DNA from 3 places in the Mycetohabitans rhizoxinica HKI 454 genome. Region 3 is predicted to be linked to each of the others. Evidence: predicted binding sites of a transcription regulator. Region 3 holds the regulator's gene; each other region holds the start of a gene.
What was found. Region 3 encodes LexA, which represses DNA repair genes until DNA is damaged. Its sites were predicted from a motif close to ACTGTATNNNNATACAGT; they were not measured.
Positions count from the first base shown of each region.

Region 1: RBRH_RS16185 (VRR-NUC domain-containing protein) is a predicted target of LexA. The motif match lies at 1,355-1,372, and genes of this name have one in related genera.
Region 2: recA (recombinase RecA) is a predicted target of LexA. The motif match lies at 2,512-2,529, and genes of this name have one in related genera.

Region 1 covers NC_014722.1:1,295,733-1,299,926, reverse strand. Annotated here, with positions in the region: gene RBRH_RS16185 (VRR-NUC domain-containing protein) at 1-1,346, opposite strand, end outside; partial or broken gene clpB (ATP-dependent chaperone ClpB) at 1,839-4,194, opposite strand, start outside.
Region 2 covers NC_014722.1:2,349,102-2,353,295, forward strand. Annotated here, with positions in the region: partial or broken gene sucC (ADP-forming succinate--CoA ligase subunit beta) at 1-26, opposite strand, end outside; partial or broken gene RBRH_RS10280 (DUF2889 domain-containing protein) at 23-687, opposite strand; gene recX (recombination regulator RecX) at 846-1,322, opposite strand; gene recA (recombinase RecA) at 1,329-2,393, opposite strand; partial or broken gene RBRH_RS20335 (response regulator) at 2,715-2,895, shown strand; tRNA gene RBRH_RS10300 (tRNA-Met) at 3,985-4,061, shown strand.
Region 3 covers NC_014722.1:1,727,278-1,731,471, reverse strand. Annotated here, with positions in the region: partial or broken gene RBRH_RS07625 (universal stress protein) at 1-361, shown strand, start outside; gene RBRH_RS07620 (DUF2939 domain-containing protein) at 419-1,081, opposite strand; gene RBRH_RS07615 (hypothetical protein) at 1,106-1,522, opposite strand; gene lexA (transcriptional repressor LexA) at 1,543-2,190, opposite strand; gene RBRH_RS07605 (sulfate ABC transporter substrate-binding protein) at 2,414-3,463, shown strand; gene cysT (sulfate ABC transporter permease subunit CysT) at 3,575-4,194, shown strand, end outside.

The DNA of each region.
Region 1 (4,194 bases), 430 kb from region 3:
TGAGCGCGCAATACGTGCTCGACCCGCATCGGCACGGCGGGCATGGGCAGGAGCCAGTCGCTGCGCGAGATCGGCGTTGCCGATGTCTGTGTCTGTGTCTGTGTCGATGTCTGTGTCGATGTCGATATCGATGTCGATGTCGATGCCGATGCCGATGCCGATGCCGATGCCGATGCCGATGCCGATGCCGATGCCGATGCCGATGCCGATGCCGATGCCGATGCCGATGCCGATGCCGATGCCGATGCCGATAAATCAGATTGTAGTGAAGGTACGCGATGCGAGCCGGATGGCTGCTCGCCACATGCTGATTGCATCGGCAGCGGCGATTGCTGTCGTGCGGCGCGCGGCACGCGCTGTAGCCGCGCAAGGGTACGCGCGGCGCGCTGTGCCTCGACCTCGCTAACTGGCGTGCGTACGACTTGCGCAGCAAGCGCCAACGCGTCACCGCGACGGCCGAGCGCCTCGAGCACGCGCACTCGCCGATAGCGGGCTTCCGGATATGTGCTCACCTCGTACGCATGCAGCGCGCGCAGCCAATCGCGCCGCCGCTCGCAGTGCTGGCCGATCCGAAACAACACTTTGGCGCGACGCATACCGAGCCAAGGATTCTCAGTCGGACATGCGCACGCCTGCGACAGCAATGCATCCAGCTTCGCGTCGTCAGGCGCCGCGTCCAATGCCTGACGACACGCATGCAACGAGAAGTAGGCATCGACATCTTCGCGCCGTTGGAATGCACGGGACGATCCGTCCAAGCGCACGGCTTCGTAGCGGAAAACACCCAGGTCAGCCAGCACGAACTCCGACCAGTCCTGCCACAGGTTCCCGAAAAACATTAATCGAAGCCGATCACACAGGGGCCCCAGCAGGAAACGGACAACCTTTGCTGGCCCGTTCGGGCACCAGGCCGAGTACGCCTGTTGTACACCGGGATACGCGGTGCGCAGCGCGTCAAGCAGCGCCGCCTTCGTGCCGCGCGCCGTCTTCGCCGCCTCGAAGCGGTGCTCGAGTTGGACCTTGGTCGCCACAGTGAACAGTTCGTCGACCGACATCGGCGGATCGAGCTCAACCCAGCCTCGCGCAATCAATGGCCCGCATGCGGCAAGCGGCTCGCCGATCTCGGCATAACGCAGCTTGTCCGTGCGAAACAACGGTCCTTTGCGCATTAGCATCCGGACCAGCAGTGCGCGCGACGCGTGCGGCAACGGCTCGACCGCGTCGATGAAGGCTCGCTCTTGCTCGTCAAGCAGGTCATCACATCGATCGCTCAACCACGCGATAGCGCGACGAAAGTTTGCGACATAGTAGAACGGGTCCACGCCGCCGGCGGGAATCGCGTCCATCATCTAATCCTGTATAAATATACAGTACGAGATGATACCAGCGTCGGCCGCATCGGGTCACCCGCCATCGTAGCAGTGTCCGGTAGGCGCCAATCATCACCTTAACCGCGAGATAGCCTAACAGCGCGGCCGACAGCGCGCTGCGTCGCCGCCTCCTCATGAGACGACCAGTTTATCCTCGTGAGGCGACTAGTTTAAGGAGACTAACGAACGCGTGGTAATGCGGGAATAAATCGAACAGCCCGCCCAGCGGTACAGCGGCGGGCGCCGCATCATTGCGTCTGCCGGGCAACGGAAGACTAACGTACGATGCGCTGAGCAGCCGCTCAGAATGGGCGGTTTGTCGCCATTCTGGGCGTGGAGTGATCAAGACTTTTCTGCATGCTGCACAGCGCGCCGGCGCCATCGAGCCTGAAAACCCTGCTAGGGCGGGGCGCAGGCGCCGAGCAACAGCGCCAGCGCCGCCGTTGCGCCCCGCGCATTGGCGCCCTGTCAGTGCACGACCCGTTCGAACACGAACTTGCCATCCTCAAAGTCGACCGGGATCAGGTCCTTTGGACCGAACCGGCCACCCAAGATCAGCTTGGCAATCGGGTTTTCGATCTCCTGCTGGATCGCGCGCTTGAGTGGCCGCGCGCCGAACAGCGGATCGTAGCCGACCTTGCCGATGTGCTCGAGTGCCGCATCCGATACGTCCAGTTGCATGTCCATCTTCGCCAATCGCTCGGTGAGCCGTTGCAGCTGGATCTTCGCGATCGAGCGAATATGGCTGCGATCCAGGCCGTGGAAGACGACGACCTCATCGATCCGATTCAGGAACTCGGGGCGGAAATACTGCTTGACCTCTTCCCAGACCGCATCGCGCACCGCCGCATGAGGCTCGCCGACCATCGACTGGATCTGCTGCGAGCCGAGATTCGACGTCATCACAATCACGGTGTTCTTGAAATCCACCGTACGGCCCTGGCCATCGGTCATGCGGCCGTCGTCGAGTACCTGCAGCAGCACGTTGAACACGTCCGGGTGCGCCTTCTCGATCTCATCGAGCAGGATCACGCTGTACGGCTTGCGCCGCACGGTCTCGGTCAAGTAGCCACCTTCCTCGTAGCCCACATAGCCAGGCGGCGCGCCGATCAGCCGCGCGACGCTGTGCTTCTCCATGAATTCGCTCATGTCGATGCGGATCAAGTGGTCCTCGGTATCGAACAGGAACGCCGCCAGCGCCTTGCACAACTCGGTCTTGCCGACCCCCGTCGGGCCGAGGAACAGGAACGAGCCATAAGGCCGGTTCGGGTCGGCCAAGCCTGCCCGCGAACGGCGAATCGCGTCGGCCACCGCACTGATCGCCTCATCCTGGCCAACCACGCGTTCATGCAACTTCGCCTCAATTTGCAGCAGCTTTTCGCGCTCGCCCTGCATCATCCGCGCAACCGGGATGCCAGTGGCGCGCGATACGACCTCGGCGATCTCCTCGGCGCCCACCTGTGTGCGCAGCAACCGCGGCTTATCGTTCTTGGGCGTACCGGCCTCAGCCTGAGTGACGGCCTTCAGTTGCGCCTCCAGCTGCGGCAACGTGCCGTACTGCAACTCGGCGACCTTGTCCAGCTTGCCCTCGCGCTGACAGCCGCACGATTTCCGCGCGAGTCTTGTCGATCTCTTCCTTCAAGTGCGCACCGCCCTGCACGGCAGATTTCTCCGCCGTCCAAATCTCCTCGAGATCCGCGTATTCGCGCTCGAGCCGCGCGATCTCGTCCTCGATCAACCCGAGCCGCTTCTGCGATGCCTCGTCGGTTTCCTTCTTTACCGCCTCGCGCTCGATCTTCAGCTGGATCAGCCGACGCTCGAGCCGGTCCATCGCCTCGGGCTTCGAGTCGATCTCCATCTTGATCTTGGACGCCGCCTCGTCGATCAAATCGATCGCCTTGTCCGGCAGGAAACGGTCGGTGATATAGCGGTGCGACAGCTCGGCAGCCGCGACGATGGCCGGATCCGTGATCTCGACCTTGTGATGCAGCTCGTACTTTTCCTGCAACCCACGCAGGATCGCAATGGTCGCCTCGACCGACGGCTCATCGACCAGCACTTTCTGGAAGCGCCGCTCAAGCGCCGCGTCCTTTTCGATATATCGGCGGTATTCATCCAGCGTCGTCGCGCCGATGCAATGCAACTCACCGCGCGCGAGCGCCGGCTTGAGCATGTTGCCCGCGTCGATCGCGCCTTCCGCTTTGCCTGCACCGACCATCGTGTGAATCTCGTCGATGAACACGATCGTGCGGCCCTCGTCCTTCGCAATGTCGCTGAGCACCGCCTTGAGCCGCTCCTCGAATTCGCCGCGATATTTGGCGCCGGCCAGCAGCGCGGCCATATCCAGCGACAGCACCCGTTTGTCTTTCAGTGTCTCGGGCACCTCGCCATTGACGATGCGCTGCGCGAGACCTTCGACGATCGCGGTCTTGCCCACGCCTGGCTCACCGATCAACACCGGGTTGTTCTTCGTGCGGCGTTGCAGAATCTGGATCGCGCGACGAATCTCGTCGTCGCGGCCAATCACCGGGTCGAGCTTGCTGGCGCGCGCGCGCTCGGTCAAATCCACCGTGTATTTCTTCAGCGCCTCACGCTGGCTCTCGGCATCCTGGCTGTTGACCTGCGCGTTGCCGCGCACCGCCGCGACGGCGGCTTCCAGCGCCTTACGAGTCAGGCCATGCTCGCGCGCAAGCCGGCCGGCGTCACCCTTGTCATCAGCGAGCGCGAGCAGGAACATTTCGCTAGCGATATACGCGTCGCTGTACTTCTGCGCTTCCTTGTCCGCCTGGTTCAACAAGCCGCTCAACTCGCGGCTCACTTGTAC
Region 2 (4,194 bases), 620 kb from region 3:
TTACCCTGGTACTCGTGAATCTTCATGCGTGATTCCCTTCAGTCTGAGAGTTGGAATGAATATCGCTGTGTGCGGCGCTTGGCGCGGCTTCGCGCACGACGCGGCACGGCGCGGCGCGGACTTCACGCGGCGCGTGGCCATACCAGCGCGGATAGAATTGCGTGACCACGGGCCGTCAAGCTTCAACGCGTGGCAGCGATCAAGCTGAAACGGCATCGCATCGCCGGCTGCGTCCGTGTCTGACGCGCCTGTCTGCGACACCTCGCCGACGCAAGCCTGGCTGGCTGCGCTCGGCGATAGCACGCGCAAATCGGTCAGATGCGTACAGCCCGCCGCCTCACCAAGACGCTCAGTGACGGCATGCCAGAGCCCACGACGCAGGTCCAATCCAATCAATGCGCGATCGCTTGGATTGGCGTCTTCGCAATGCCCCGGATAAGAAACCCATTTCACCGCCGGCGACTGCGCATCGACGACATTCATCTGACGATCAATCGTCACCCGCAGCCGAAGTTCTTGGATAGGTAGCCCGGCCGGCCTAACACCGGTGGCGATTTGCGTGTCACGCACGTTGCAATCGGTCAGGCATGCTTCGATGTCCCACAAGCCATCTTCGCGCTCGAACGCTTGCACGTCAATCGCACGGCGATGACGCGCCCGACGAGGAGCAGAGGGAGGGAGCGGCATGGAAAGGGTTACGGCCGGATGGAAAACCCAGCGATTTTAGCATACCGGTCCAACGGCCTGACGACACCCGCGCGCCCACCCCGGAACGCGCTTCACCGCCACGAACGCATAGGCGAAGCGCAACATACCGCGTAACACGACGCGGTCTACGCGGACCGTCATTCATCGCCGGCTTCGTCGTCGATCCCGCTGACGAGTCGCGAAACCACCGCGCGGGAAAAGCCGCGGGCGGCCAAGAAACGCGCCTGCTTGGCACGCTCGGCCGGCGACTGCGCGACGTGGCCCTGAAATTTCTTTTGCCACACCGCTTTCGCCCGTTCCCATTCGGTTTCCCGTAATTGATTGCCGATGTCGTCCAACAGGTCGCCATGCAACGCGTGCCGCTTCAACTCCCCAACGATCCGGGCCGCGCCGAATCGGGACGCGCGGCGATGCACGACACTTTCGGCAAACCGACTGTCAGACAGCCAGCCGTCCCGCTCGAGTGCATCGAGAATCGGCTCGATATTGTCGCCTTCCTGGGCGTCGCGCTTGAGCTTCGCAGTCAGTTCGGCACGACTGTAATCCCGGCGTGACAAATACCTCAACGCGCGCCCCTTCAGGCTTGGCGCGGGGCGCGGGCACTTCGCGCGCACTTCGCGTTACGCTTGTCCGCCCTCGGCGGCTACTGCGCCGGCCGGCATCGCCACGACACCGAGCGACTCGCGGACGCGATTTTCGATCTCGCGCGCAAGATCCGGATTTTCGCGCAGGAACTCCCGCGCATTGTCCTTGCCCTGGCCGATCTTCTCACCGTTGTAGCTATACCAGGCACCCGCCTTCTCGACAATCTTCGCCTGGACGCCAAGATCGATGATTTCACCGTGTCGCGAAATCCCCTCACCATACAAGATGTCGAAAATCGCCTCGCGGAACGGTGGCGACACTTTGTTTTTGACCACCTTAACCCGCGTTTCGTTACCGATGACTTCGTCGTTCTTCTTGATCGAGCCGATCCGACGGATATCGAGCCGAACCGACGCGTAAAACTTCAACGCATTGCCTCCGGTGGTAGTTTCCGGGTTGCCGAACATCACACCGATCTTCATGCGAATCTGGTTAATGAAGATAACCAGGCAATTGGTCCGCTTGATCGTGCCGGTCAGCTTGCGCAGTGCCTGCGACATCAGTCGCGCCTGCAGGCCGGGCAGTGAATCGCCCATTTCACCTTCGATTTCGGCCTTCGGCACGAGCGCGGCCACTGAGTCGATGACGATCATGTCAATCGACCCCGAGCGCACGAGTGCATCGGCGATTTCCAGTGCCTGCTCGCCAGTATCAGGCTGAGAAATCAGCAGTTCCGACGCGTTGACACCCAGCTTAGACGCGTACTGGACATCAAGCGCGTGTTCCGCGTCGATGAACGCGCAGGTGCCGCCGATTTTCTGCATCTCAGCGATCACCTGCAGCGTAAGCGTCGTCTTGCCGGACGATTCCGGCCCGTAGATCTCGACGACACGGCCACGCGGCAGTCCACCGACGCCTAGCGCGATGTCCAAGCCGAGTGAGCCAGTCGATACGACTTGAATGTCTTCGACTGCCTCGCCATGGCCAAGCCGCATGATCGACCCCTTGCCGAACTGCTTCTCGATCTGCGATAGCGCGGCAGCCAGTGCCTTGCTCTTCTCCGCAGTCAGTCCAGTTGAGCCTTTCTTGCTTTCTTCCATGAATCGTCCTTTGCTATGATGAGCGGCAGTCTGTTGCCGAAGCGGCACGCCTCGCATCGTGGCCATTCCGGTCATCCCCGGATGACACCGCTGCCCGCGCCAACGCGCGGCTCCAGATACTGTATAAAAAAACAGTGTTGTTTGCAAGCGCGAAATACACGCATCCGGTACGCAAATGGCATGCCTGTTCCCGCCGCGGGACGTACCCTTGAAGCAGGGCCGGTGCGTATGGCGCCGAACACCGCGTGTCGTTGCAATATGCACGATAAGGAGACGCCGGAAAGGGGGACAGGTTTGCGCCGCCGGCACTAAAACACGCCCCTGCGCATTCTCATTGCCGAATGATGACAGCATACTCGCGGATGGCCTGATCCGATCACTCCGCCATTCGGGCTATGCGGTCAATTACGTCAAGACGGGGATCGAGGCCGACGTTGCCCTGTCGAGGCAATCGTTCGACCTGCTGATCCTCGATCTCGGACTGCCACGCATGAGCGGGCTCAGAGCGCCATTCACGTAGCGAGGCGCCCGCACGCGCCGCTTGCCATAGTGAGCCCGTGCGCTCGGCTGAACTCTGCAATTTGAGCCGCCGCCCGAACATCACGCAGTTGTTGTTGCCCACGACGCGCCCGTAGTGTTTGCACAAAATGGCTGCTAAGCCGTTGCCGATATAGGACACGAAGGCGTTGCCCGGCTCAGCGGCCGGCACGGCGAACTTGGCGTTGTAACGCGGCATGTAGGGCTGCTCCAGGTAGACTTTGGCTTGCTGCATGTCGGTGATGCCTGCCTTCCAACTCGCGGGGTAAGCGCTGCTGGTGTATGCCGAAGGCCCACTCTGAACGCCCATGAGCCTGCGGCCAATAGGCCGCAATGTGCTCCAATGTACTCGATACCCGTAGCGCCAGCGCTCGTCCAACTGCGTCCCTGTGTTCGCATCGACCTTCTCGCCGGCTTGGGACGTATGGAAATAGTGGCTGCCGCGGTCGGTATAAAGCGCGCAAAACAAGCCATAGCGGGCAATCGTTTGCCCCACCCGGTGGAAGCTGGAGGCCGCGCCCTCCTCGTCGCAGAAGAACATCGACAGATGCTCACCGGTCGCATCGTCCATCGTGTCCACTCAGTCCCACTCCTGCCCAGGCACCCATTCACGAGCACTGGCGTGCTGGTGCACCAGCATCCCGCGCAGTGGCGCGCGATCACTTTGCCACGGGCCTTGGCGCGGTTGACCTCGCCCGCTTGCTGCAACGGGTTCTTCGCCTAAGTATAGCTGCGCGTACCGCCATGCTCACGTTGGTACCCGCTGTGAAATTGCCTCACGTTCCAGCCGGTGTAGAGCTGTGCCGCCTCGGCCTGTGTGAGTGCGCGTGTTCTGCCAATGAGCCGCTTATCCTGCCAGTCGCTGTAGACCTCTTCGAATCTCATTTTCCGGGTTTTCTGTCACCAATGTGCCCGACCTACGAGTGGCTCCATACGACACTCAAAACCGGGCACATTACGTGCTAAGGACCCGGACAGTTCACGTGCTCACGACAGGAAAACGCGAAAATCGTTGACAATTCGTCTAGGCATGCCCATAATCCGGGGTTCTTTCGGCGAATTAGCTCAGTCGGTTAGAGCGACGGAATCATAATCCGCAGGTCCGGGGTTCGAGTCCCTGATTCGCCACCAAATAAGTCAAAGGGTTACAGTGCTTCTTGCCTGTAACCCTTTTTCGCTTCTAGTGCGTATCACCATCTGTAACCGGATTTCATCAATCGCAGTTCGCGGCGGGACCCGATGATGCAGCGGAAGATCGGAAAGG
Region 3 (4,194 bases):
TGCTCGAGCATTGCGCAAAGCGCGGGGTTGATGACCGATGTGGCGTGCGGGCAGTTCGAGCAGGCGGCGCGGGACATTCTGCAGGACGGGGTGGATTGGCTCCAGAAACGGGGCCTGAGTGCGCATGGCCGTTTCGCATTGGGCAATCCGATTGACGAAATCACCCAGTGTGCGGAGCATATGCAGGCGGGTCTCGTCGTGGTCGGTCATCGTGCGCACCGGCTTGGCTCGCTGGTGGACAGGCCCGGAGAATACGTAGTTGCTGGACCGCGTTCGCTGCAGCATCCTGGTTGCCGTCTCGAGCGCGGGCGAAGCGAATGAAGTCGAGTTATCCACCGCTGCAGCGGCGGAAAGGGTTTGAGTTGTCGCGCTACGGTGTGGATTCACATGGGTCGGCCCCGTGTCGCAATGACCCGCATCATGAACCGTTGAGTTTGACTCCAACAAGTTGCCAGCTGAAAACGCCGGTTCGGTTAAAAATCATCCTATACGGCGGGTCCTTCGAATCAGTGCGGTATCGGACTACGAACTCGTTGAGGCCGCGATAGGCGGCACTCGCGCGAACTTCGCCGCTTACGGACGCGCCGGCCGCGGGCTGTCGGCCGCCTGGTGCGCTGGGGCCGGCGGAATCCGACGTACCGGAAACGGCTGCGCCGCGTGTCGCACTCGCTTGCGGAACCCGCACCGGGCCCGGCGGTGTCGTGTCGCTTGCCAAATCGCGCGGGGGCATGCCGGCTAGCAACGCGGCCACACCGTCTGGCGTTGCATAGACTTCGACAATCGGTGCGATTAACGCGGAACCGACCATCGTGCCGACACTGGCGACTGCCTGCGCCAGCGGCGAATCATCTGCATGCGCGCCGACCGCACGCGTGATCCGTGCATTGAGTTCCTGTTTCAAACTGGCACGCAATGCAGGGTAGTCGACGTATCGATTGACCGTCTCGGCGTCGCGCGCATCGGCTGCATGCTCCAGGCGGTTCAGGACGATATAAGGCGACGCGTAGCTGAGCACGCCTGCCACCCCGCTAGCCAGCGTCACCCCTGCGGCGACAAGACGCTTAAATGAGGCCGATGTCATATGCGCAGTTGTAGCGCGAACAAATTAATCCAGCAAACCGTGGGCAACCCCAGTCTCCTCTGCCGCGATATACCGGTCGATCATGCTGCAAACCGCATCGATATGGCCCACTAGTACCACGCGCGATGCACTGCGGTAGACGCGCACCGGTTCGTCCTCCCGCCATGGGCGACGACGGGCCGGTTCGGCCTGAGGCACGCCGTGGCGCAGCGGCACGCGCGCGAAAGCCGGTAAGCTAGATGGCAATTCCATGTACTCCCGCACGACGTGTGCCATGCCGTCGTGCATTGGTGCGGTCGGGCGCTGTGCCGGCGTCGCGCCGCCCATCAACAGACCGAACGAAGTGGCGGGGTGCGATGATGCACCGCATGGCACGAGGCCTCGCAGATGACGCAGGCGCCCGAACGCGCGTAACGGAAACAGGCGGGCAAGTCGTTTCATCGGTTTCTCCGTGTCGGTATTTAGAACGCGTTGGGGCGGATCAAGCCGACCGCAATGCCTTCCAATTCAAAATCTTCTTGTCCCGGGCTCACAATGATGTTCTCGTAATCCGGATTTTCTGCGATCAATTCGATGCCATTTACCAGCCGATGGAAGCGCTTGACCGTCACGTCGTCGCCCAGCCGCGCCACCACAATCTGGCCTTCTTTCACATCGTGCTGTTTCTGTACGGCCAGCAGGTCTCCGTCGAAGATGCCTGCATCGCGCATCGACATCCCGCGTACTTTCAGAAGATAGTCGGGCCGGCTCACAAACAGCGCTGGATCGCACGCGTAATGCTGCGCGATATGCTCCTGAGCCAGGATCGGACTGCCGGCCGCGACGCGACCGACCAGCGGCAGCGATAACTGCATGACCGCTGGATGTGGCAGCGTGTACTGGTGCGGTCCGTCTTCCATTGACAGCAATCGGATCCCGCGTGACGCACCCGCCGCCAGTTCGATCACCCCTTTGCGCGCCAACGCGCGCAAGTGCTCTTCGGCCGAGTTGGCTGAGCTAAAGCCGAGTTCTGCAGCGATCTCGGCGCGCGTCGGCGGAAAGCCGGTGCGCTCGATCGCGCGGCGGATCAAGTCGTAGACCTGCTGCTGACGGGCGGTGAGTTTAGTCATGAGGTTACTGTATGGATGAACAGGTTCCTGTATTTTTATACAGTATTCGCAGTATTTCAAGTGTTACTTGAAATCGTTGTCTGTTTGCTCGTGGCATAAATTGTTGGCGCGCCGCCCGGTCTCTTACGACTTTTGAATATAAAAGCATAAGGAACGATTATTTTTGATAATGAAACGCGTTCGTTAGACTTGGCCGGTCCTCACGACATCCACGGGCATACAAATGAGCGAACAGGTAACGGGGCGGGCGCGGCAGCGCGACAGTGCATCGGTGTGGCGGCGGTTAGCCGCGACATGGGTGCTGACGTGCGGCATCGTGGCCAGTGGCGCGGCCGTCGCGGACAGGACGCTACTCAATGTGTCGTATGACCCGACGCGAGAACTGTACCAGGACATGAATCAAGCGTTCGCAAAAGAATGGAAGGCCAAGACCGGCGAGACCGTATCGTTCAGACAGTCGCACGGCGGCTCGGGCGCGCAGGCGCGTTCGGTCATCGATGGCTTGCAGGCGGACGTTGTCACGTTGGCGCTGGCCTACGATATCGATGCGATCGCCAAGCAGGGATTGATTGACGCGGATTGGCAAAAACGCTTGCCGGACCATGCGGCGCCGTACACGTCGACGATCGTGTTCGTTGTGCGCAAGGGCAATCCGAAACGGATCAAGGACTGGGACGATCTGGTCAAGCCGGGCGTGTCCATCGTCACCCCGAACCCAAAGACTTCCGGTGGCGCACGCTGGAACTACCTGGCCGCATGGGCGTACGCGTTGCACCAGCCGGGTGGCAGTGAGCAAAAAGCGCGCGAGTTCGTCGCAAAGCTGTACAAGAATGCCGGTGTGCTCGATTCCGGCGCACGGGGTGCGACTACCAGCTTCGTGCAACGCGGTATCGGCGACGTGCTGGTCGCCTGGGAAAACGAAGCATTCCTGTCGCTCAAGGAGTTCGGGCCTGACCAATTCGAGATCGTGATGCCATCGGTCAGCATTCTGGCCGAACCACCGGTCGCGCTGGTCGACAAGGTGGTGGACCGCCGCGGCACGCGCAAGCTCGCGCAGGCTTACCTGAACTTTCTGTACACCGAGCAGGGCCAGCAGATCGCGGCAAAGCACTTCTATCGGCCGCGCTCGAGCAAGGTGCCCGACGCGCTGATCCGGCAGTTCCCAAAGCTTAAGTTGTACACGGTCAACGATACATTCGGCGGATGGGCGAAGGCTCAAAAAGTGCATTTTGCCGACGGTGGCGTATTCGATTCGATTTATCAGCCACAGTAAGCCGACGATGGCTGCCAGGCGGCGGCCCGCGGCCTGAGAGGGCTGCCGGCGTACGCCGAGCCCGAATCCCCTGGGTCGGGTGCGAGCGGTGCTTGGAGGCGAGTAGCAGGCATGAGTCGTTTTTATTTTCGCAAGCCCAGTGCGTTGCCCGGGTTCGATGTCACGTTCGGTATCACGGTCGCGTATTTGGGCCTAGTGGTGCTGGTCCCGCTTGCCGCGGCTTTCTTGAAGACGGCGACATTGACGTGGCCCGAGTTTGCGCGTGCCGTCGCGTCGCCGCGCGTGCTGGCCTCGTACCGGCTCACGTTCTGCGCGTCGCTGGGCGCCGCGCTGCTCAATGTGGTGTTCGGCTTTGTCGTAGCATGGGTGCTGGTGCGGTATGAGTTTGCGTTCAAGCGGCTTGTCGATGCGGTGATCGATCTGCCGTTCGCTTTGCCCACCGCGGTCGCTGGCATTGCGCTGGCCGCCGTCTATTCGGGTAACGGCTGGGTAGGCTCGCTGCTCGTCCCGCTTGGCATCAAGGTGGCATTCACGCCGCTCGGGGTGCTGGTCGCGCTGACCTTCATTGGATTGCCGTTCGTGGTCCGCACCGTGCAACCGGTGCTGGAGGAGTTCGAGCGCGAGCAGGAGGAGGCCGCTGCCTGCCTCGGTGCGACGCGCTGGCTGACCTTTCGCCGCGTGGTCCTGCCGTCGTTGCTGCCCGCGCTGCTGACGGGTTTTGCGCTCGCGTT